DNA from 4 places in the Paenibacillus sp. cl130 genome. Region 2 is predicted to be linked to each of the others. Evidence: riboswitches for the same ligand, from Rfam matches in the RefSeq annotation. Region 2 holds a riboswitch; each other region holds the start of a gene.
What was found. A riboswitch is a leader RNA that binds a small molecule or an ion and turns the genes downstream of it on or off. The one in region 2 is predicted to bind thiamine pyrophosphate.
Positions count from the first base shown of each region.

Region 1: it holds a riboswitch for thiamine pyrophosphate, as region 2 does, so the genes downstream of both, BM358_RS14950 (ABC transporter substrate-binding protein) here and BM358_RS23030 (ECF transporter S component) in region 2, are expected to answer to the same signal.
Region 3: it holds a riboswitch for thiamine pyrophosphate, as region 2 does, so the genes downstream of both, tenA (thiaminase II) here and BM358_RS23030 (ECF transporter S component) in region 2, are expected to answer to the same signal.
Region 4: it holds a riboswitch for thiamine pyrophosphate, as region 2 does, so the genes downstream of both, thiC (phosphomethylpyrimidine synthase ThiC) here and BM358_RS23030 (ECF transporter S component) in region 2, are expected to answer to the same signal.

Region 1 covers NZ_FOYG01000005.1:52,954-58,614, forward strand. Annotated here, with positions in the region: gene BM358_RS14925 (TatD family hydrolase) at 1-57, opposite strand, end outside; gene BM358_RS14930 (ABC transporter ATP-binding protein) at 50-1,000, opposite strand; gene BM358_RS14935 (ABC transporter permease) at 1,045-1,821, opposite strand; gene BM358_RS14940 (MTH1187 family thiamine-binding protein) at 1,818-2,111, opposite strand; gene BM358_RS26280 (hypothetical protein) at 2,354-2,536, shown strand; gene BM358_RS14950 (ABC transporter substrate-binding protein) at 2,544-3,587, opposite strand; TPP riboswitch at 3,779-3,888, opposite strand; gene BM358_RS14955 (pyridoxamine 5'-phosphate oxidase family protein) at 4,159-4,593, shown strand; gene BM358_RS14960 (bifunctional 2',3'-cyclic-nucleotide 2'-phosphodiesterase/3'-nucleotidase) at 4,813-5,661, shown strand, end outside.
Region 2 covers NZ_FOYG01000010.1:141,765-147,425, reverse strand. Annotated here, with positions in the region: gene BM358_RS23040 (energy-coupling factor transporter transmembrane component T family protein) at 1-383, opposite strand, end outside; gene BM358_RS23035 (ABC transporter ATP-binding protein) at 358-1,821, opposite strand; gene BM358_RS23030 (ECF transporter S component) at 1,821-2,417, opposite strand; TPP riboswitch at 2,666-2,777, opposite strand; gene BM358_RS23025 (TatD family hydrolase) at 2,821-3,618, opposite strand; gene BM358_RS23020 (polynucleotide kinase-phosphatase) at 3,639-5,661, opposite strand, start outside.
Region 3 covers NZ_FOYG01000006.1:101,464-107,124, forward strand. Annotated here, with positions in the region: gene BM358_RS17190 (NAD-dependent malic enzyme) at 136-1,857, shown strand; TPP riboswitch at 1,950-2,052, shown strand; gene tenA (thiaminase II) at 2,189-2,878, shown strand; gene thiM (hydroxyethylthiazole kinase) at 2,953-3,795, shown strand; gene thiD (bifunctional hydroxymethylpyrimidine kinase/phosphomethylpyrimidine kinase) at 3,792-4,622, shown strand; gene thiE (thiamine phosphate synthase) at 4,619-5,332, shown strand; gene BM358_RS17215 (aspartyl-phosphate phosphatase Spo0E family protein) at 5,277-5,444, opposite strand.
Region 4 covers NZ_FOYG01000005.1:422,823-428,483, forward strand. Annotated here, with positions in the region: gene BM358_RS16565 (alpha/beta hydrolase) at 1-278, opposite strand, end outside; gene BM358_RS16570 (IclR family transcriptional regulator) at 577-1,320, shown strand; TPP riboswitch at 1,476-1,588, shown strand; gene thiC (phosphomethylpyrimidine synthase ThiC) at 1,776-3,620, shown strand; gene BM358_RS26560 (hypothetical protein) at 3,744-3,896, opposite strand; gene BM358_RS16580 (YitT family protein) at 4,403-5,239, shown strand; gene acnA (aconitate hydratase AcnA) at 5,507-5,661, opposite strand, start outside.

The sequences.
Region 1 (5,661 bases), on a different contig from region 2:
GCCTGGCTTTGTTTGGCTGTTCCATTTCAATGCACATCGAACTTTTACGTCACTCATGTCGATTCAATCCATCTTCCGGGATATTCTTGTGGACGCTCTGAGCATTGTCCATGTCGCCGTCCAGTTTATGTTTTTCCTCGCGCATCCAGCTGGTCATGGTCCGCTTCCATTCAATAAAGAGCGGATCGAGGGTGATTTCTTCCCTACGCGGGCGGGGAAAAGGGACATCTACGACATGCACCACTGAAGCAGGTCGCGCCGACAGCACATAGATGCGGTCGGAGAGCAGCAACGCTTCTTCAATGCTGTGGGTAATAAACAGCACAGAACGACGGTTCTTTTCCCACATCCGTAATAACCATTGCTGCATGTCTGCACGTGTCAGCGCATCGAGTGCGCTGAACGGCTCATCCAGCAGCATTAATTCCTGTGGGCTGAGCAGTGCGCGAAGAAAGGCTGCGCGCTGTTGCATTCCACCAGACAGCGTATGTGGATACGCCTTGGCGAATTTACCAAGTCCAACCTGTTCGAGCCATTGCAAGGCTTCTTTGCGACGCTCGCGTTCACTGGCGTACTGAGGGGGTACTGCTGTATTTTTACGTGGAGCATTTTCCTGCCCAAGCAGTACGTTGTCCAGCGTGGTACGCCACGGGAAAAGGGCGGGCTGCTGCGGCATATAGCTGATATGCCCACGTTCACCAGTCATGTCCCGTCCGTGCATACGGATACGTCCCTGCTGTGGTTTGAGTAGCCCGCCGATGATGTGAAACAGCGTGCTTTTGCCGCTGCCTGACGGACCGATGAGGGAAACGAATTCTCCTGGCTTGACTGTGAGGGATACATCCTGCAGTACGGGCAGTAGGCTTCGCTTTTCGCGGAAGGCGAGGCTGATCCCGTCCAATTCTAAAGCAGGAGGAGCAGTTGATCGTCTCTGCTGTTCCCCGGTTCGTTGTTCATTAGCCACGTTGTATGATGATAAGTCAGTCGGATGCAGACTCATACGCGCCACGTCCTTTCTTTGCTGTATGTAATTCAAGGAGGAAGCTACTCTCGATCGGGTTTCCAGCGAACCAGCCATTTCTCCAGTAGTAAAATAACCACAAACATGAGTAAGCTGAGTGCAACAATAATGCCGATGGCGGCAAAAATGAGGTCCGTGCGATAGGCTGATTTTTGCAGCAGCATATAATATCCAATTCCTTCACTAGCTCCGATCCATTCCGCAATGATCGCACCCATCACACTATAGGTAGCAGCAATTTTAACGCCAGAAAAGACTTGCGGCAGGGAATGTGGCAGCTCCAGCTTCATAAAAATAGCCATGCGGCTTGCACCCGACATCTGCATATAGTTCATCATCGTACGGTCTGTTCGAGTCAGCCCGTCCATGGCCGCTACAGCCACGGGAAAAAAGCATACTAGGGTAATGACCATCAGCTTGGGCAGCACGCCAAAACCAAACCACACCATGAGCAGCGGTCCCAGGGCGATGATTGGAATGTTTTGGCTCAGAATAAGCAGCGGATACAGGGCGGATTTGAGAAAAGGGATTGTATGAAGAACGATGGCGATCAACAGTCCCGTTGCTGTCCCTATCGCGAATCCCGCAAGTGTCAGACGAATCGTAGCCCATGTATGGGCACCAAGCAGCGCCGTCTGGGCCATGCCCTCTTGTACGATGAGGGATGGAGCAGGCAGCAGCCAGGATTCAACATGCAAATAGGAAACCGCCCCCTGCCAGGCCGCTAAAAAGAAGAGGACCGCCACAAAGGGCGGCCATACGCTTTTCCACCAGGATGCGTTCTTGCCTTTCGGATTCATGGGCGATATTTCTCGGTCAGCTTGTTCATGCTGATGCCTTGTAGGTTATGTGCGATTTTGATCTGTGAAATGACGCTGGGACTGCCCGCTTCCGTCAAAGCCTCGTGCATTTCTTTAACCACTTTCAGCAACTCGTCGAGCTCGCCCTCCATGGTCGTATCCAATGGATTCACCTGATGTTTGACACCGGAGCGCTGAATGACCTCGATCGCCTTATCTACATACGTGTAAGAGTCCTCGTTATTAGGAGTTTTAGGGATTACTTGAATACTGAGCAGTGTGTTAGCCATGCAAATTCACCTGTCCTTTATTTGGAGTGTTATTAAAAAAATATGGTGGTTTAAGGCGGGGAGACCGCTTCGCGTTTCATTTGATCTTACGATCGCTGCGCTTCTCCAGATTCAAATGAACCACTACGCTGCCAACCGCCTTAAAAACACCCTATTTTTAAAGCTGGTTTGTGTGGCATTTTTAACACACAAGCGCACCTACTTAGCGCTTAGATAATATGAGAAACTAAAGAATAAACCAAGTGGAACGAGAACGAAGTGGGCGGAATGGTGCTGTACAAGCGTTAGCGTTCGCCTTTGTACCCAGATTTCAACCTCTGGATATTCATAAAAGAAATCTGGGTACAACAGCGATGGGAAGCACCATCCGACTGCGTAGTGGCGCTTCGTTCACTTCTCTAGTTCAGTCTTATTTAGCGTTTTAACAAATGATCAACGCTTGGGCAGGAAACCGTTTGTGAAGGCTTTATCGACTTCCAAAGGCTTGCTGAGCAGCTTGCGTTCGTACATCCAGTCCGAATAGTTTTGCCATACCTCCGGTTTTTGCACACCCCATTGCGCGGCATCGTCCTGATAACGCGGGCTTAGCCATTTTTGGCTGGCAAGTACCAGTTTTTTATCCAGCTCCGGTACAGCTTTGCTTAAGATGTCTGCGGCTTCTTCCGGATGAGCGATAGTGTATTCATAGCCTTGTGCGGTAGCGTCCATGAACGCTTTGACCAGCTCGGGATCATTTTTTATTGTCTGTTCGTTGCTCACAATTACAGGTGTATAGTAATCGAGGCTTTTGGAATAATCTTTTACATACAGCATATCCAATGGCTCACCTCGAAGCTGGGCCTCGATTCCGGTCCATGCGTAGAAAATCCAGGCAAAGTCGATATCCCGCTTCACGGCTGTAAAATAGTCTGCATTGCCCATGTTGATGATCTTCACTTTGCTCACATCGCCTTTGTCTGAATCCATGATGGATTTCATGACCGCTTCTTCTACGGGAGAGCCCCAACCGCCGTATTTTTTACCTTCAAAATCTTTCGGGCTCTTAATTCCACGATCTACCGGGGCTGCGAAGCCTGAGGTATTATGCTGAATCACCGCAGCGATGGATACAAGCGGCACGCCTTGCGTACGAGCCTGTGTGACGCCTTCTTGGTAGCTGATACCAAAAGGTGCAGCATTAGAAGCAACCATTTGATCAGCTCCGCCTGAGCCAGGTTGAACAATTTGGACATTCAAACCCGCTTTTTCGTAAAATCCTTTGTCCTTAGCGACATAGAGTCCCGTATGATTCGTATTGGGTGTCCAGTCGAGCACGACTTTAACATCTTTGAGCCCCTTTGCCGGAGTAGACGTTTGAGTGTCGGTAGCGGGAGCCGCTTCTTGGGATGTGGGGGGACTTCCACCGCAAGCGGTCAGGGTCAGGGCCATGAGCCACAGACTGATCAGTCCCAGGCTTAATATTTTCATGCGCTTCATCGTTGTGTTCTCTCCTTTAATTACCCGTTATCCGTCCAATCAGACAGCTTAAGTTCCCCATTTTCTAAAAATAACATCTGCCGGATGCGATCTTTCCAACAACTTAATCTTCAACAAAAAAAGCGCCCCGAGTTTCCGGGACGCTTGCGCTTGTATATACCAAAGTAAGGGATGGTCCTATGTAAAAAAGGCACATCTTGCTTAAGCATTCCTACGCTGGCATTACCCAGATCAGGTTGTAAGGGTCAGTGTCTTGGGACACACTCTCAGCCGGCCGATTCCAGCACCCCTGGCATTGTATGGTTTAATGGGTTCATTTATTCGGGTTTACTACGACGATTATATGCCTTGAATGCGGGTCTGTCCAGCATGAAGGGAGAGATGACGGTTCATTTGCCGAACCACAGGGTACACTTTTACTGTGAGCTTTGATCTGAAAATGAGCATGAATCAATTCGATTCGATCCGGTCATGTTATTTTCAGAACAGCTACGCAGGTAGGTTCAGATGGGCTGGTGCCCAATGGCGTGGCCGTAGAGAATTCAAATTCGTGAAAAGGAGTTGTTGTACTGTGGGTAAAACGGAAACATTGGATCGCAACCAACTGGAACAAGCCATTGTGAAGGCTTTGGATAACAACAAATTTTGCTCGTTAGGTACGGTAGAGGGTGGCAAACCGAAAGTACGCTATATGGCCCTTTTTAACGATGGAATGAACATTCATCTGGCGACAGATCGCAAAACTCATAAAGTGGATGAGCTAAAGGACAATCCGAATGCTTATCTGCTGCTGGGTTATGAAGTTGGCGGTACGAAGGAAGTCGTAGAAGTGGAGGCTACCGTCCAGATCACAGCTGATGAGGGGCTGCGCAAACAAGTGTGGAACGATTCCTTGAAGGAATGGTTTTCCGGACCGGATGATCCCGATTATGTCATTCTGGACGTGAATCCGACACGCATTGAGTATGTGGGTCAGCAAACTGAGCGCCAAGTGTGGAATAAATAATAAGAATATAAATGGACAAACCAGTAAATCTCCGAGTTTTTTAGGAGGTTTGCTGGTTTTTATTTTTGAGAAAATTAATTATTTTTTCATAAATAATTTAAGTAAATGACTACTCTTTTATCTGGCGTTGGATTAAAATAGAAATGGTGGGTTCAAGGCTTACATATATGTGCAAAAGTATGTATATGAGGCATACACCTTAATGAGGAGGGGTATATTTTGTTATTTCGTAAAAATTGGTTTAAAGGGTTTACAGCAGCAGTTGTGGCTTGTAGCATGCTGGTGTTTTCGGCCGCTCCATCCTGGGCAGCTAGCGATTCTCGCGATAGCGCTACGGTGAATTTGCGGATCATGGAAACAACGGATATTCATGCGTCGCTGATGAACTATGATTACTATTCAGACAAAGAAACCAACGAATATGGCTTGATTAGCACAGCTGGTTTGATCCAACAGGCGCGTAGTGAAACAAGAAACAGCATGCTGTTCGATAACGGTGATTTGTTACAGGGCAATCCATTAGGCGATTATATGGCCAGAAACAAAACCTATGAAAAAGAAGGCGGTGTCCATCCAGTCTACAAGATGATGAACTTGATGGGCTATGATGCGGCGACAGTGGGTAACCACGAATTCAACTACGGTCTCGATTTTCTGGAGAAATCGCTCAAGGGAGCCGATTTTCCTTACGTAAATGCGAATGTTTATGTTGACAAGGGGGGGCAAGCTACTAAAAATTATTTTACCCCTTATCGAATTCTTGATAAAACGGTAACGGACGAGAAGGGCCAAGAGCACATCCTTAGAGTGGGCGTCATCGGTTTGGTCACACCACAAATTATGCAGTGGGATGAAGCCAATTTGAAGGATAAAGTCGTTACGAAGGATATTGTGGAAACGGCGAAAAAGTTTATTCCTCAAATGAAGACGGAAGGTGCTGACATTATTGTCGTGCTTGCGCACACAGGTTATGAGGATGTGCCGCAAACGCCAATGATGGAGAATGCCGTTAAATATTTAAGCCAGGTGGACGGAATTAACGCTATTCTGTTTGGGCATGCTCATAAA
Region 2 (5,661 bases):
GGACGAGTCGTTAAACCAAACAGCAACCCTACCGCCGCCATACTCAGCGCACGAAAGCCCAGATGTATACCCCGATAAAAGCTTTCCTGCGTAATATGGATCAGGCCCCATGTCCACCAGGTCGTCACCCCTTTGCCGAACATCATCATGCCCGTTGAGGTTGAAATAAACACCAATATAAAGGGAGATCCATACAGCAGCAGCCGCTTCCATGGATGGCCTGACCAGACAAGCAGCAGCAGCATAGCACACGCAACATTAAACATGACATTCGGATCATGAATGACTATAACGACCACAAACAGTATGGAAAACATAACGAGCTTTAGGCCCGGATTCACACGATGCAGCCATGTTTTATGATGGGGAAAGGACAGGTTCATACTGGAGTTCCCCTTTCTGAATCCGCCATATATCGGTACAATATCGATGGACAATTTCCGGGTCATGCGTGACCATCACAATGGCCGTGCCTGCCGCTCTCAGCTGCTCCAACATATCCAGCATGACAAAGGTATTACGCGCATCCTGCCCAAAAGTCGGTTCATCCAGCAGCAGCACTTCCGGCTCACGGATCATAGCCGTAGCAATACTCAACCGCCTTTTTTGGCCCAATGAAAGCTGATACGGATGACGCTCGTCCAGCCGCTCCAGTCCGAACTGTACGAGCATCCGATCGACCCGTTCCCGGCACTGTTCAACGGTGAACAAGCTCTTGGGTAACGAATACTCTAGTTCCTTTCGTACGGTGTGTGCTACGAATTGCAGCTCGGGATTTTGAAACGCGAACCCGATACGCTCTGCCAGTTGTTCCGTACTGCCTGCCTCAATTCCGCGCACGCTATAACGTCCCTGTGTGCGAAGTAAGCGCATCATGGAGAGCAGCAGTGAGCTTTTGCCAGCCCCGTTTTCACCGACCACGCCAATCCAGTCGCCAGGCTTCACCTGCGCATGCTCCACATAAATCACTGAACTTAAACCGCGGAGGCCACTAAAATGTTCCAGCTCCAGCAAATCAATCCCTGTACCATTCCCCGTACCATTCTGCTGTGTCACTGATTCACTCCAACGCGGCGAAGACGATTCACTCCATACTCCCGGGTACCACACGCCATACTCGGACAATGCCTGCCGCTGCCCATGAAATACTTCTTCCGCCCTTCCATCCGCAATGATCTCCCCTTGAGCAGAAAGCACCACAATCCGGTCCACATCATGGACAATTTCATTAATTTTATGCTCCACGATCACCAGTGTCTGGTCTACCGAAATGTTTCGAATGGTATCCCACACCTGTGTAGTGCCTTCCTCGTCCAACAAAGCCGTGGGCTCATCCAGAAAAAGCACTTCTGGCTCCATAGCCAGCACAGACGCAATCGCCAGCCGCTGTTTCATTCCCTGTGACATGCTGCCAATGGGCATGTGTATATCATCCGTTGATAGACCAACCTGTATCAGCAGCTCGCGAATACGGGATCGCATCTGCTCACGAGGAACCTGATTATTTTCCAACACAAAAGCCAGTTCCTCGTCTGCATATGACATACAAAACTGCGTATCAGGATCTTGAAATACAATACCTGAGACACTTGGGATTACAGCAGCATCGCATTTCATAGGCACTTCTATCGTGCGTGGAATCAGACCGCTTAACACTTGGAGCAGCGTTGATTTACCGCATCCACTCGGTCCCAGCAACAGCAGCTTTTCCCCCTTGCGGACAGACAAAGACATATTGTGAAAAAGCAGCTCCTGCTCACCGGGGAATTTCAACCGAAGACGGGTGATCGAAGCCACCACATCTTCGGTTGCCTGGCTCATCAATCCAGCCCCTTATAATCTTGTTCCGTTGCGGGTCTCAAACTTCGCGTGACTCCGGTTACCTCCAATGCCCTAGCCAGATAGAACGCGAATACCCCGGCAATCACAATGCTGCCAATCATGCGAAAACCGATATACAAAACATAGTTCCAGGTCGAAAGCTGATCAATATACCCGTAGCTGAAGTCTAAAATCAGAGAAGCGACAGCCGCCCCGGCCGCAGCTAGCGAAGCAACCCACAGGTTTGCGTTCCGATACAGAAAAGCCGCAAAAAATAGCTCCGCTCCCAAGCCTTGCAGCAGGCCATAGTACAAAGTGGACATCCCCCATTCGCTTCCCAAAAAAGCACTGACCGTTGCCGCTGCCACCTCTGCCAAAATTGCAACACCCGGCTTGCGAATGATGAGATAAGCAAACGTGCCTGCCATAAACCACATGCCATACATCAGTTGCTCGGCGTGTAGACCGAATGGTTTCATCAAATCATAGGCAGGTCCCCATATTTTGTAGACTAACCCGAACACAACAGCGATCACAATCGTGACCAAAATATCAGTCAGCTTCAACCCTTTGGACGCTCTTACAGCAGTATTCATTATTGCGTGCTCCCCTTATCCTTATAATTGGCCTCTTGGCCATAAAAAAAAGCTTGTCTGGAGCTGAATCTCCAGGCAAGCTTTATGCGCAGTAAAAGGTGAAGCACCATACAAAACATCATTCGTCGATATGCCTTATATAACCAGTAGTCTAAGCTACTACACTGATACCAAGCCAAAGTCAGGGTCAAGGTAAAATGCTAGGACATACATTGTATCTATCGACAACCGCAAAACAAGCGGCATTCCTGTATAGTGTTCTTGGTTTCTCTACGCTGGCATTACCCAGATCAGATTTCACGGTCAGTGGCAAGGGCCACCCTCTCAGCCTGACTTTCTCAAGCTCCCGACAATGCTTTTTTAATTCACTATAATATATACCACATCTATGGCTTTGACAATCCTATAATCCGAAGAAACGTTTGGCTGTCTCCGTCGTGGCGATTTCGATCTCCATCATGCTTCGGCCTGTACATTCGGCTATCGTAGCAGCAATGTGAGCGAGATACATCGACTCATTACGCCCTTCTTTGGGCTTCACGGGCAAATTACGCGGGGTCAAAAATGGAGCATCCGTTTCAATCATCAGACGGTCCAAGGGAATATCTCTGACCAGTTCACGCAGATGTTTGCCACGCCGTTCGTCGCAAATCCAGCCGGTGATCCCGATATACAGTCCCATCTCTACATACGTATGCAATTCTTGTTCCGTGCCTGTAAAACAATGCACCACTGCTTTATCGACAAGCCCTTGATACTCCCGCAGCATAGCGGCAAAATCCTCATGTGCATCTCGTTCATGCAAAAATAACGGCATATTTAGCTCACCCGCCAGTTGGATTTGCTCGCCAAACCATCGGCGCTGCACATCACGCGGCGAAAAATCACGGTTATAGTCCAATCCGCATTCCCCTATGGATACGACCTGCGGCTGACTCGCCAGCTGACGGAGCTGCTGAACCGTCTCTGCGCTGCAGTCTTTGGCATCATGGGGATGCACGCCAGCTGTCGCATACAGCTTGCCCGGATAACGTGCTGCATACTGAGAAGCCTCCCGACTGCTGCGGACACTGGTCCCGGTAATAATCAGGGGTGAAATCCCTACAGCTGCGGCTCTCTCTACCACCTGTTCCCGATCCGCATGAAACGAACGGTGCATCAAGTTCACGCCAATATCAATTAACGGTGTACCCCTTTCCATCTCAATCCCTCCTTCGCAAACTACAATCTCGGATCAATCGGCTCCGATTCCAGAGATAGCGCGGCAAGGACGCATTCATGAATACGATCTACCGTATCCTTGCGGACAAAACGTTCCACGCCTTCCATACCAAGCGCTCCTTCCATCAGGGCATGACGCTCCTTTTTGTTCGTTCGACGCTGCTTCAGACGCTTTAAATTCTCAGGGGCAAGATAATCCATACCGTAAATGATGTGCAAATACTTCCGGCCTCTCACCTTGATTGCAGGCTGAATCATCTTGTCCCGATTTTTCATCAAAAAGCGTTCCGGCTTGATCACAATCCCTTCATGACCATCCTCTGTCATCTCGTTCCACCAGCGAATGACCTCTTCCTCGCTTGCTTCGTCCGTGATCACGCGATACTCTGTCTCCATAAACAGGGAAGACAGCCCAGCCAGCTCCCGGTTTTGCTCCATATGCCAAATATGAGAATGGTCGAAAAAAGTCTTTCCGCTGTGTGCCAGTGTATGGAACGGTGCAATACGAATTTCATCCAGACCGTCCACATCCCAGCAATATTTTTGAAAATCCTCTTGAAACGTTACGGCATTCGCGTACTTCTGTTCCATTTCCTCCAACCAGTCTCCAACCTCTCGACCTGCAACCTTCGCCTGCTTCAGCTTGTCTACCAGCTTACTGCGATCCAGCAGGGCTGCCTCCCCCACATGCGCATACTGTGCAGCAATCAGTTCCCTAGCCTTGAGATTCCACGGTACAATTTCCGCATCCAGCAATACAAAATCCGTCTGGTTCCGTTCAAAATATCCAGCAGTCCGTAGATCCACATTCAGCTTCTCCACCACTTGCTTCCCAAGGCTTTGTTCAAAGAAAGCTCTCCCACTCCGACTGTAGATCGCGCCCAATGTCGGGTAGCCTACATATTGAACAGCGGCCTGTTCGTTTTTGAATAACAGTAGAATAGCTCGGCTACCCATATGTTTTTTCTCGGCCACCATCGTTTGTACTCCTTGTCCTCGATAATAAGCTAGCGCCTCACGTGGATGCTCCAGATATCCTTCCTCTGCAGACACCGCTGGAGCAGGGCTCATCGTCGGTGGAATATACACCAGCTCCTCCATGGGTACAGTCACATGTGACACGGTATCTATAGCGGATTTGATCCATTCTCCTTGTACGCGCACTTCGCCATACGATTCCGTCAACACACTGTAACCAGCGATTAGCTTGCGTAAATTCGGCGGGGAAAACCGTTTTCTCTGCCACCGGACAAGTGGGCTATCTGGATCATTCGCATAATTCTCATGTGCCGGAACGCTGACAAATTCCTTTTCCGGATAACGATAAGCGGTCAGCATCCCGCCAAATACCACACCCTGATCAATATTCACCGTCTGGTTCACAAGGGTAGGTTGCGGTCTCGGATCATGTCCCCATACTACTATTTCTCCCGATTCATGGTCTACGAACCAATCCTTGCGGATCGGTGTTCCGTTCGCATCCTGTCCTTCCGTATCTCCATAGCGGCAATAATCAGAAATACGTGCCGACTGTTTGCCAATAAAATGATCCTTAATCCCGGCATGAGCCACGACCACGTGTCGCAATCCATTTCTGCCAAAAATAAGATGAGAGGGTGCATGTAGCAGAAAATCTCTCAACTCGCTTCTAAGCTGTTCCGCCGCTGTCTTGCCCGCTTTTTGTTCATATTGGGCCAGTTCCTCTGCAAATCGTTCATCGCCATGACTGAGAGTCACCTTTCTCCCATCGAGGTAACGGCCGATTTTCCAGCCATGATTGCTGTCAATCATATACGCTAGTCCGGCATCCACGTGCTTTTTCCAGAACTGCACCGCTTGTAACGATTCTGGGCCACGGCTCATCACATCCCCGACAGATACTAGTCTTCTACCATCTGGATGATGGTATAGTCCTTCCGTATCTTCCGTATATCCTAGCCGCTCTATCACTTCCAGCATCTCACGGTAGCACCCATGGATATCACCAATGATGTCAATACCTGAGCCAATCTCATGAAACAGT
Region 3 (5,661 bases), on a different contig from region 2:
CCGATAAGCGACTTTCAATGAACAAGATATAGATCTAAATGGTTTAGTTCGTCTATATCTTGCACTTCGGAGCAACTGAAATCGAATTTTGTGAAATCCTTACCATATGTAAATGAAGAGAAGGAAGGTCTTTCTATGGAAGCATTTTATGTCAATCGCGATGGGTCATTATCTACTCCATTACGGGGAAAGGATGTTTTGGCAAATCCTCTTTTGAACAAAGGTGTCGCTTTTACAGAAGAAGAACGCAAAGAGCTGGGTTTGGAAGGAATCCTTCCTCCAACCGTCCTTTCATTGGAGAAACAGAGCGTACGGGCATATCAGCAGTTTCTCGCACAACCCACCATGCTGCGTAAAAATGCTTCTCTCAACGACCTTCACAACCGAAATGTCGTACTCTACTACCGGCTGCTTACCGATCATTTGAGTGAAATGCTGCCCGTAGTCTACACGCCGACCGTAGGAACCGCGATTCAAGAATATAGTCACGAGTATAACCGCCCTGGAGGCGTATATTTGTCGATAGATAACCCGAATGGTATTGGACAAGCATTCCATAATTCCGGTTTGAGCGGCCATGATGTGGATCTGATCGTCGTGACAGATTCCGAAAGTATTTTGGGGATTGGTGACTGGGGCGTCGGGGGGATTAACATTGCTATTGGCAAGCTTGCAGTATATACGGCTGCGGCAGGCATTCATCCTGGGCGGGTGCTGCCAATTGTACTGGATGTAGGCACGAATAATGAAAAGCTGCTGAATGATCCACTGTACATCGGAAACCGCCATAAACGAGTTCGCGGAGAAGCCTATAACCAGTTTATTGATACTTTTATCAGCAAAACGTTAGCGCAATTCCCGAAGGCGCTTTTACATTGGGAAGATGTGGGTAGCGTTAATGCGCGCCATATTATAGGAAAATACGGTCAAAGCATACTCACCTTCAACGATGATATACAAGGTACAGGAGCAGTGACCCTGGCTGCGATTCTTTCGGCGGTGGGTGTCACCAAGACTCCGCTGCGTGAACAAAAAATACTTGTTTTCGGCCCAGGGGCTGCAGGGATCGGTAACGCTGATCAAATTCGGGGCGCTATGATCGAGGATGGCCTTTCCGTAGATGATTCATTCAAGTCCTTTTGGGCCTTTGATTATCGCGGGCTGTTAACGGAAGATATGGAAGACGTATTGGAGTATCAGAAACCGTATGTGCGCAAAAAGGATGAAGTCAGCTCATGGACCCGGTCGGGTGACGGCAAAATACCGCTACTGGAGGTCATCCGTCAGGTGAAGCCTACGATATTGATTGGAACTTCCGGTGTAGCAGGTGCCTTTTCAGAAGAGATCATCAAGGAGATGGCAAAGCATGTAGAACGCCCGATCATTATGCCCATGTCCAATCCTACAAACCTTGCAGAAGCAGTACCCGAGGATTTGATCCGGTGGACAGATGGCAGAGCACTGATCGCAACCGGAAGTCCTTTTGAGCCCGTTACCTATAACGATACAAATTTTGAGATTGGACAGGCGAACAATGCCTTTGTTTTTCCGGGACTGGGTCTAGGTGCGATTGTGGTTAAAGCCAAAAGGATTACCCCTGCGATGTTTACAGCGGCAGCAGTTGCTGTTGCCAATGGTGTAGATTCGAATACGCCTGGCGGTGCGCTACTCCCTCATATCCGAAAATTACGCGAAGTTTCGTACGCTGTTGCGATTGCGGTTGCAAAAGCCGCGATTCAGGATCAGGTAGCGCAGGCGCACATTTCAGATGTGGAACAAGCTATACAAGATGCAATGTGGAAACCGAAATATGCCAAGGTCAAAGCAGTGGAAAGTGTAATTCATCACCCTCACTAAGCCCAAAACACCTAACTAGAGGAAATTTAATATTTTGTACACTATGTTTGACATAGCATATGAACGAATGTACAGTAATAGTCAAAAGAATAGAAGTCCACTAGGGGAGCCACTATGGCTGAGACAAGAGCGTATCTTGGACCCTTTGAACCTGATCTAGTTCGTACTAGCGTAGGAAAGTGGGGCCTTCGTATATAAGGTTTCAAGCGTTTTTTGCGTATTGGGCCTATTGTTGAAGCCGCTCCATTTTTCCGGGGCGGCTTTTTAGCGTTGTTCCGGAATTATATTCTTACAGGACTTCTTGCTCTTCAATTTAATGGAGGTGGGGAAATTGAGTTTTACACAAGAACTCCGTCGGCAGGCGGACGGCATTTTTCAAGCGATTTTTGAGCATCCCTTTGTGAGAGGTATTGCTGAAGGAAGTTTGACAAGGGGACAGCTGATTCACTATGTAAAACAGGACTTTGAATATTTGAACGCCTACATGCGGATATACGGCATCGCAATCTCCAAATGCACGAATCGGGAGGACATGGCTGTATTTAATGAACAAATCTCTTTTATTCTCCACAGCGAGGTTCATCCGCATCAAAATTTCTGTGCTGTCGCAGGGGTGACCTATGAAGAGTTGCAGGGATATCCACTCGCTCCGTCGGCCCATCACTATATCCGTCACATGCTGACGATCGCACATGAGGGCAGCTTGGGCGAGATCTTGGCTGTGCTGCTGCCATGTATGTGGACGTATGCCGAGATTGGTCGCAGGCTGCTGGATGAAGTAAAGCCGGATGAGTCTCATCCGTTCTATGAATGGATGGGCTTCTATGGAGACCAGCTTGATGATACAACACTCAAGTTCCGAGAACGTGTAGATGCTTGGGCGGAAGGCGCAACGGCTGCTGAGCGAGAGCGGATGATTGAGCATTTTATACTGAGCTGCCAGCTGGAATATAAGTTCTGGGACATGGCTTATAACCAGGAAGAATGGCCGGTCCAGATGCAGGCAGCGGTCTTGGAATAGTCAGCCTGGCGATTCGATGCGTGAAGTACGGTTAATGCCCTGTTGAACCACCAACTATAGAGAGGATAATCATTATGAGTACATGGGAAAAAAGTTATTCGGATCTCCTGACGAAGGTACAAAACAGCAAACCTCTCGTTCACAATATGACCAATGTGGTAGTCACTAACTTTACGGCCAACGGCCTGTATGCATTGGGCGCCTCCCCGGTGATGGCCTATGCACCCGAGGAAGTAGCAGACATGGCAAAAATAGCGGGAGCCGTCGTGTTAAACATCGGTACGCTGAACCGCGAACTGGTGGATGCCATGATCATTGCTGGACAATCGGCGAATGCACACGGTGTTCCGGTCCTGCTAGATCCGGTCGGTGCGGGAGCAACGAGCTTTAGAACCGAATCGGCACTGCGAATCCTGAGAGAAGTCAAAATCTCATTGGTGCGGGGCAATGCAGCCGAAGTCGCGCATCTTGTTGGAGAAGCGCGTGAGATTAAAGGCGTAGATGCTGGTGACAGTGCTGACAGCGGAAATGTCGATCTGGCAATTCGGGCTGCTCAAACGCTCAATACAATGGTTGTCATTACTGGAAAAGAGGACGTCATCACCGATGGGGCCGAAGCACGAATGATAAGCGCTGGAGACGCGCTGCTCACGAAGGTAACCGGAGCAGGCTGCCTGCTGACCTCTGTGTTAGGTGCCTTTGCAGCTGTTGAACCCAACCTGCTGCTCGCAGGTACAGCAGGCTTGGCATTTTACGGTGCAGCAGCTTCCCAAGCCGCAGCACGTACCGCAGAGCTGGGGCCCGGCAGCTTCCAGATTGCCTTTCTCGACGAGCTCGCCAAACTACATACAGGTTCGCTAGAGGGGCATGTCACTGTCCGTGAAGCCGGAACAACCACAGCAGGTGGTGCGCGATGACAGACGTTCGTGTACCCAGAGCACTGACGATTGCCGGTTCGGACAGTGGCGGCGGGGCCGGGATTCAAGCCGATCTCAAAACCTTTCAGGAGCTTGGCGTTTACGGCATGTCGGCTATTACGGCCATTACCGTACAGAATACTTTAGGGGTCCACGGCGTATATCCGCTGCCACAGGAAGCAACAGCGGAACAGATCGAAGCTGTAGGATTAGACCTTGGAGTGGATGCCCTGAAGACTGGCATGCTGTTTAATGCGGGCATCATCCGTCTTGTGAGCAAGCAGATTCGAAAGTTCGGCTGGAAAAAGGTTGTCGTCGATCCCGTGATGATTGCCAAGGGAGGCGCAAAGCTGCTGCAGCCAGAAGCGATGCAGGCTCTGAAGGACGACCTGCTTCCCTTGGCCCTGATCGTTACACCGAATATCCCGGAGGCGGAAGCCCTGACAGGGATCAGTATCCATACGATGGAGGATCGCCGCGAGGCTGCGAGACATATTAGCAGTATGGGATCAAAATTCGTTGTGATCAAGGGTGGCCACGCTGACGAGAGCGAGAGCAGCGAACAGATTGTGGACCTACTCTTTGACGGAACCGCCTTTACAGAGCTGAGCGGCAAGCGAGTACGGACTGTTCATACACACGGAACAGGATGCACCTTCTCAGCAGCGATTACCGCGGAATTAGGGAAAGGGATGTCTGTACCGGAGGCTATCTCGAATGGCAAAGCCTTCATCCAGGCAGCGATTGAGGAACCTTTGCAGCTTGGACAAGGACATGGACCCACCAATCATTGGGCCTTCCGACGTCGTCAGGAGGTGCTGCTATGAGCGGTAGAATGTTGTCAGAGGTGGTGCGCCGCCAGCTACAGATGTACCTGGTGCTTGGAAGCGTGAATTGCTTCGCGGAACCAGGCTGGGTCGTGCAAGAGGCTCTGGCTGGCGGCGCAACCATGGTCCAGTTCCGGGAAAAGGGTCTTGGCGCGTTAACGGGCGTTCCTATGTTCGAACTTGCGCGCCAGCTACAGGAACTGTGCCGTCACGCTGGTGTCCCCTTCATCATCAATGACGATGTGGAGCTGGCTCTTGAACTCGACGCCGACGGTGTTCACATCGGTCAGGACGATGAATCCGCCGAATCTGTCCGCGAGCGAATCGGAAATCGAATTCTAGGCGTCTCTGCCCATACCATTGAGGAAGCACGTCGAGCCATCCTGCAAGGTGCTGATTATCTCGGCGTCGGACCCATCTATCCCACCATCTCGAAAGATGATGCCCATGCCGTACAGGGACCGGCAATTTTATATGAGATGCGTAAAGCGGGAATTGATGTGCCGATTGTTGGGATCGGAGGTATTACAGTGGACCGTGTTGAGGAAGTCGCACGTGCAGGTGCAGATGGTGTGGCGGTGATTTCAGCCGTGACACAGACAGAGCAGGTTAGAGGTGCGGTCAAGGAATTAAAGAAAAATATGGTATCATTTCTCAATGATCCGATCTACATGTTTGATAATGATTCAACAGATCATCCAGCTTTTTAGATTGTTCTATTACTTTAGGATGTGTTAAAAATCCATACTTTTTCTGGACCTGGTACAGTTTCTTCCTAGCTCGTTCGACACAAAGTAAAGTCACACCTTGGTTCATCAGCATGATCCCTCCTATATGTCATATTTTATGACAAAAAGACGTTTTTTGGATTTTTGAATGATGCGCCTAACAAAAAAAGAACATCCCAAAAGTTTGCATAAACAAAGATGCCCCTAAATCCACGTTAAAAGAGCCTCCGTTTCCACTAATTAAGTGGAACAGAGGCCCTTTTCATAAAGAAATCCAATGAATATAGAGCATACATGCCAATTCTGACCTA
Region 4 (5,661 bases), on a different contig from region 2:
ATGCGGCTACCATCCTTGGCAGGGAAGCTGACTTCCTCATAAGGCATGCTTTTGGCCTGCATCGGATTAGAGTACAGTGGTGCAACGGTGGGATTCGTAAGTACCCATGCGATGTAAGCATGCAAGGCAATAAAACAAAACAACAGAAAAAAGACGACCGACAGCAGCAGAGCAATCACAACGTGCTTGAACCGCAGCAGACGGGGATTAAAGAGTGGGGTGGACGGCTCCTGAACAGCGGTCTGTAGCTGAGCGTTGCGCTGGGATGTCGAAATCATGTAAGAGCCTCCTTATATAAAATTGATCTTCGTTTCATAGAATTTAGGTATAATTCCACTTGAAAATAGTAGTGTAGATCCGTATAGATACCTATTATCGTATGATGGGGATTATCCAAAGTCAACGCCTGAACCGGAAAAGTAAAAATGATGCAAAGAATTGTCGATGTTTGTTCTCGTTCTGTAATATGGTTGTCACAAAAACATCGGTTTACAGTAGCCGCGACTATTCTATATAATTTATGTAACCATGTTTCATAGTGTGAAACGAATATGGATACAAGAGGAGCGGTTCACGATGGAAGACCGTAAATTAACCGTTCGCGCTGTAGAGCGTGCACTTGATATACTGCTGTGTTTTACCGCAGATTCGGATCTTGGCCTGACGGAGATTGCCTCCAAAATTGGTCTACATAAAAGCACGGTTCATCGGCTGCTGACTACTTTGGAGGATCGGGGCTTTGTCGTTCGGAATGCCGAAACGGAAAAATATCGACTTGGCTTCCGCATTTGGGAGCTATCCACGCATTTGTCCCAAAGCGACGAGCCGGCGGTGTTGTTACAGCCTGCAATGGAAGGACTACGTGATCGTCTGGGCGAGACGGTCAGCTTGTACTTACGGGACGGCAGCATGCGTATTCGCATACAAGCCGTGCAGAGCAATCAGGCGATCCGCAGGGTTGCGCCTGTAGGTGCGCGTATGCCGCTGGCTGTAGGGGCCTCCAGCAAAGTGCTGGCAGCCTTTATGCCGCCGCAGGAGCTGGAAGCCCTGCTAAGCGGGGATGAATGGCCGCTCTCGGTAGACCCGGAGGTCTATAAAGCCCAGCTACAGGACATTCGCGAGAAGGGATATGCGACCAGCTATGAAGAACGGGAGCCAGGGGCTGCTGCTGTGGCTGCCCCAATTGTAAACCGGAAGGGACAGGTCACTGCGGCTTTATCTGTATCCGGTCCGGTCAGTCGGCTTGCACCCGAGACGCTACATGACTTTGCTCCGATTTTGATTGAAGCGGCGAAGGAAATGGGACTTATGCTTCCGTAACAAGAATGAACACAGTTGAAGCAAGCAAAGTGATTTGATGGGGAGCGTCTCCTTAGTAAAGGGAACCTAGAAGGGTTGCCAAAGCCATAAATTTAAAGTAGTCTGGTAAGGATGGCGGGATATCTGTTATAGCCGCCTCATGTGAATAGAAGTATCACAGTTACTGGGGGAGCCTGTAATGCCGGGCTGAGATGGAATCGTGCAAGATTCCGGACCCTTTGCACCTGATCTGGATCATACCAGCGTAGGGAAGTAATCGGCCATTGAAATGTATACGCGGCTGCTGTCTACAGTGGCGCATTGGAATAGGATTATTCCACATGCGTACTGTCTGGATAGCTGCCTCGTTAGATTAGCCGGTTCCCTAGGGAACCGGCTTTTTTGCATAGATCAGCGCCACCCTGGGAATGGTTCCGGATCGGTGTGTCATTTCATCGAAACGGGAGGAATGGACAATGAAGCCGACAGAAGCAGAAGGAACAAAAGGAACAGAATTGAAATCAACAGAAGTAAGATTGGTAGGAACAAAAGCAGTTGAGGTAGAGAAGACAAACGGGGAGCAAGCCAGTGGGGTAACGCCCTTTCCAGGGAGCCGTAAGGTATATATTCAAGGCTCGCGGCCGGACATTGCCGTGCCAGAGCGCGAAATTGCTCTTCATCCTACACATACGCCGCAGGGCACGGAGCATCATGAGCCATTGCGTGTATATGATACAAGCGGTCCCATGACTGACGAAGCCTATCAGGTCGATATCCGTCAGGGCCTGCCTCCATTACGGCGAGCTTGGGCACTAGAACGGGGCGATGTGGAGGCTTACGAGGGACGCGCCGTCAAGCCGGAGGATAATGGACTGAAACCTGGCTCCAAACGGGAGACAGTTGAATTTCCCGGCGTGACCAACCGTCCGCTTCGTGCTTCGCAAGGTCGTACAGTGACGCAAATGCATTATGCGCGGCAAGGGATCATTACGCCCGAAATGGAATTTGCGGCGATCCGCGAAGGGGTGGAGCCTGAGTTTGTACGGCAGGAGTTGGCGGCTGGACGAGCCATTTTGCCTTCGAATATCAATCACCCGGAAAGTGAGCCCATGGTCATTGGGCGTCATTTTCACGTGAAGATCAATGCGAACATTGGTAATTCTGCGGTTACCTCCTCCATCGAGGAGGAAGTGGAGAAAATGACCTGGGCTGTGCGTTGGGGCTCGGATACGGTTATGGACCTGTCCACAGGCCGTAATATCCATACAACACGTGAATGGATCATTCGGAATTCTCCTGTACCGATTGGGACTGTACCGCTGTATCAGGCACTTGAAAAGGTGAACGGCGAAGCAGAAGCGCTGACGTGGGAGCTGTATCGCGATACGCTGATTGAGCAAGCGGAGCAGGGAGTGGACTATTTTACAATTCATGCGGGTGTATTGCTGAGGTATATTCCGATGACGGCGAATAGAATGACGGGAATTGTATCCCGTGGTGGGTCGATCATGGCAGCCTGGTGCCTTGCGCACCATCAGGAGAATTTTTTGTATACGCATTTTGAAGAAATCTGCGAAATTATGAAAGCTTATGATGTGGCCTTTTCTCTCGGAGATGGTCTACGTCCGGGTAGCATTTATGATGCGAATGATGAAGCACAGTTTGCAGAGCTGGAAACGTTGGGCGAGCTAACGCAGATCGCCTGGAAGCATGATGTTCAGGTCATGATTGAAGGGCCAGGACATGTCCCTATGCATAAAATCAAAGAGAATGTGGATTTACAAATGGAGATTTGTAAGGAAGCTCCTTTCTATACCTTGGGGCCACTCACGACGGATATTGCCCCCGGATATGATCATATTACCTCAGCCATCGGGGCGGCGATGATCGGTTGGTTCGGGACGTCCATGCTGTGCTATGTTACGCCTAAAGAGCATTTGGGTCTGCCGAATAAGGATGATGTCCGCGAGGGTGTCATTACTTACAAAATTGCGGCACATGCTGCCGATCTGGCGAAGGGTCATCCACGGGCACAGCAGCGGGATGATGCTTTGTCCAAGGCACGCTTTGAGTTCCGCTGGCGGGACCAGTTCAATCTGTCGCTTGATCCCGAGCGGGCCTTGTCCTACCATGATGAAACGCTACCGGCAGAGGGCGCCAAGGAAGCACATTTTTGCTCGATGTGTGGTCCCAAATTTTGTAGTATGCGCATCACGCAGGACATTCGCGCTTATGCAGCGGATAAGGGGCTGAACACTCAAGAAGCAGTAGCTGCCGGGATGCGTGAGAAGGCAGAGCAGTATCGGGATGGCGGTCAGTAAAACGAACGTGTGAGTTTAGGAACAAATGAACTAAAAAAAGCCGTGGTTCTCTACAGTCGATGTAGGAAACTACGGCTTTTTAGCTTATGTAAAGTGGGATATTGCAACCGGATAAACGGCGCCTTATTTTTTACCCATTTTTTCATTCAAAATGTCCTGAAAGCTGAGCTTCTTCTCCGAGCTATCTTCTTTCTTCTGCATACTCACCGCGTTGGCACGTTGGTATTGGTGGTGAAAGGGCATCAGGGTGTGGACGGTTAAGTTCATTGTATTCATGTAGGTCATTCCTCCAATTCCATATTGTCAAATTCAGATTGAGTTGCTTAGAACGTCTGTATAGGACTATTTGTATGTACTTGATGTCGTGATGCTATGTAGGTTGCTTGGTAATGTTTCAATCATTATACCCACATTTTTTCAAAGTAAAACGCTTTTGGCATAAAACAGGAAGATGGTCATATGTGTCCAAAATGTCGATTAGGAGGATGGTCGTTTTAGAGGAAAATGTGCCTAGGTCTAAAACAAGGGCTAGAGGCCCGTTTTCTTAGTTTAGTAGTCGGGATTGTGTTATTTTGTCGAATAACCTTGTAAAAGGAGAATTTTGCGGAATCCAAGTCAGGATTGAGGCAGTCTGGTGGCGAATTAAAGTGTCAAAGTTGTATTGACTTTATGTTTGGTAGTAGATACCATGAACTGGTTGTCAGCGTATTTTGGCAACAAGAGTCAGCCAATCCATCTGGCGATTCATCCTTTGAAATGTTAGAGAAAGGATTAGAGCATATATGAAAAAAAGTATTGCAGATATCGCATTTATTATTCTGGGTGCGTTTTTTTTCGCGCTAGCTGTTAATCTGTTTGTGATCCCGAATGAGTTTGGTGAGGGGGGCGTTACAGGGGTTACGATCATTTTGTACTACCTGTTTCAGTGGTCTCCCTCGATCGTCAATCTGGTGATCAATGGCTTGCTGTTGATTGTCGGATATAAATTTTTGGACAAGAGAACGACCCTGTACACTATAATTGCGGTCGCTTTTAACTCGCTGTTTCTACATTTAACGGTCAACTGGCGGATTGATTCGCATGAGCCGACGATTAATGCTGTATTTGCCGGAGTTTTGGTGGGGGTCGGCATTGGCTTAATTGTACGGGTAGGCGGCACTACGGCGGGAACGGTCATTTTAGCCCGAATTGCCAACAAGTATCTGGATTGGAATATCAGCTATGGCCTGCTGTTTTTTGATTTGATTGTCGCGTTCTCTTCCTATTTTATTATTGGTCCAGAAAAATTGATGCTAACTATCGTTATTTTGTACGTTGGTACGAAGGTGATGGACTTCATGATCGAAGGACTAAACCCTAAAAAAGCGGTCATGATCATTTCGGAGCACCAAGATAAAATTGCTGAGATGGTCATCACGAAAATGGATCGTGGAGTTACCGTCCTGTCAGGCCACGGATATTACACTAAAAATCCAAAAGAAGTGCTGTATATCGTCATTAGTAAACAAGAGGTATCAGCGCTTAAAAAGATAGTGAAAGCCATCGACACAGCAGCATTTATCACCATTCATGACGTGCGGGACGTGTTCGGAGAGGGCTTTTTGGATATTTCGAAGTAACTCGCGTGCGAAGGTAGGGTTATAAGAGAACGTGGCTAGAAGTCGGTCCTGAGGGATCGACTTTTTTTGTTTTATATAAATAAGATGAACTTGAAAAATGAACATCAAAACGGAGTAGGCGGAATGGTGCTGTACAAGCGAAGCACCATCCGACTGCGCAGTGGCGCTATAGGTAACTCTTAAGTTCGGTTTATATAAATAAAAAAATACCCCCGATTGCAGCTTTATCTGCAAAACGGGGGTTCTTCACATATGAAGTTCATAAACTTAGCTTTCGATCATTTGACGCAATACGGTTTGCAGAATACCACCGTTGTGGTAGTAGTCGATATCGACAGTGCTGTCCAGACGGGCAATTACCGGGAATTCGAACTTCGTGCCATCCTCGCGTTTAGCCACAACCGTAAGCTCTTGACCAGGCT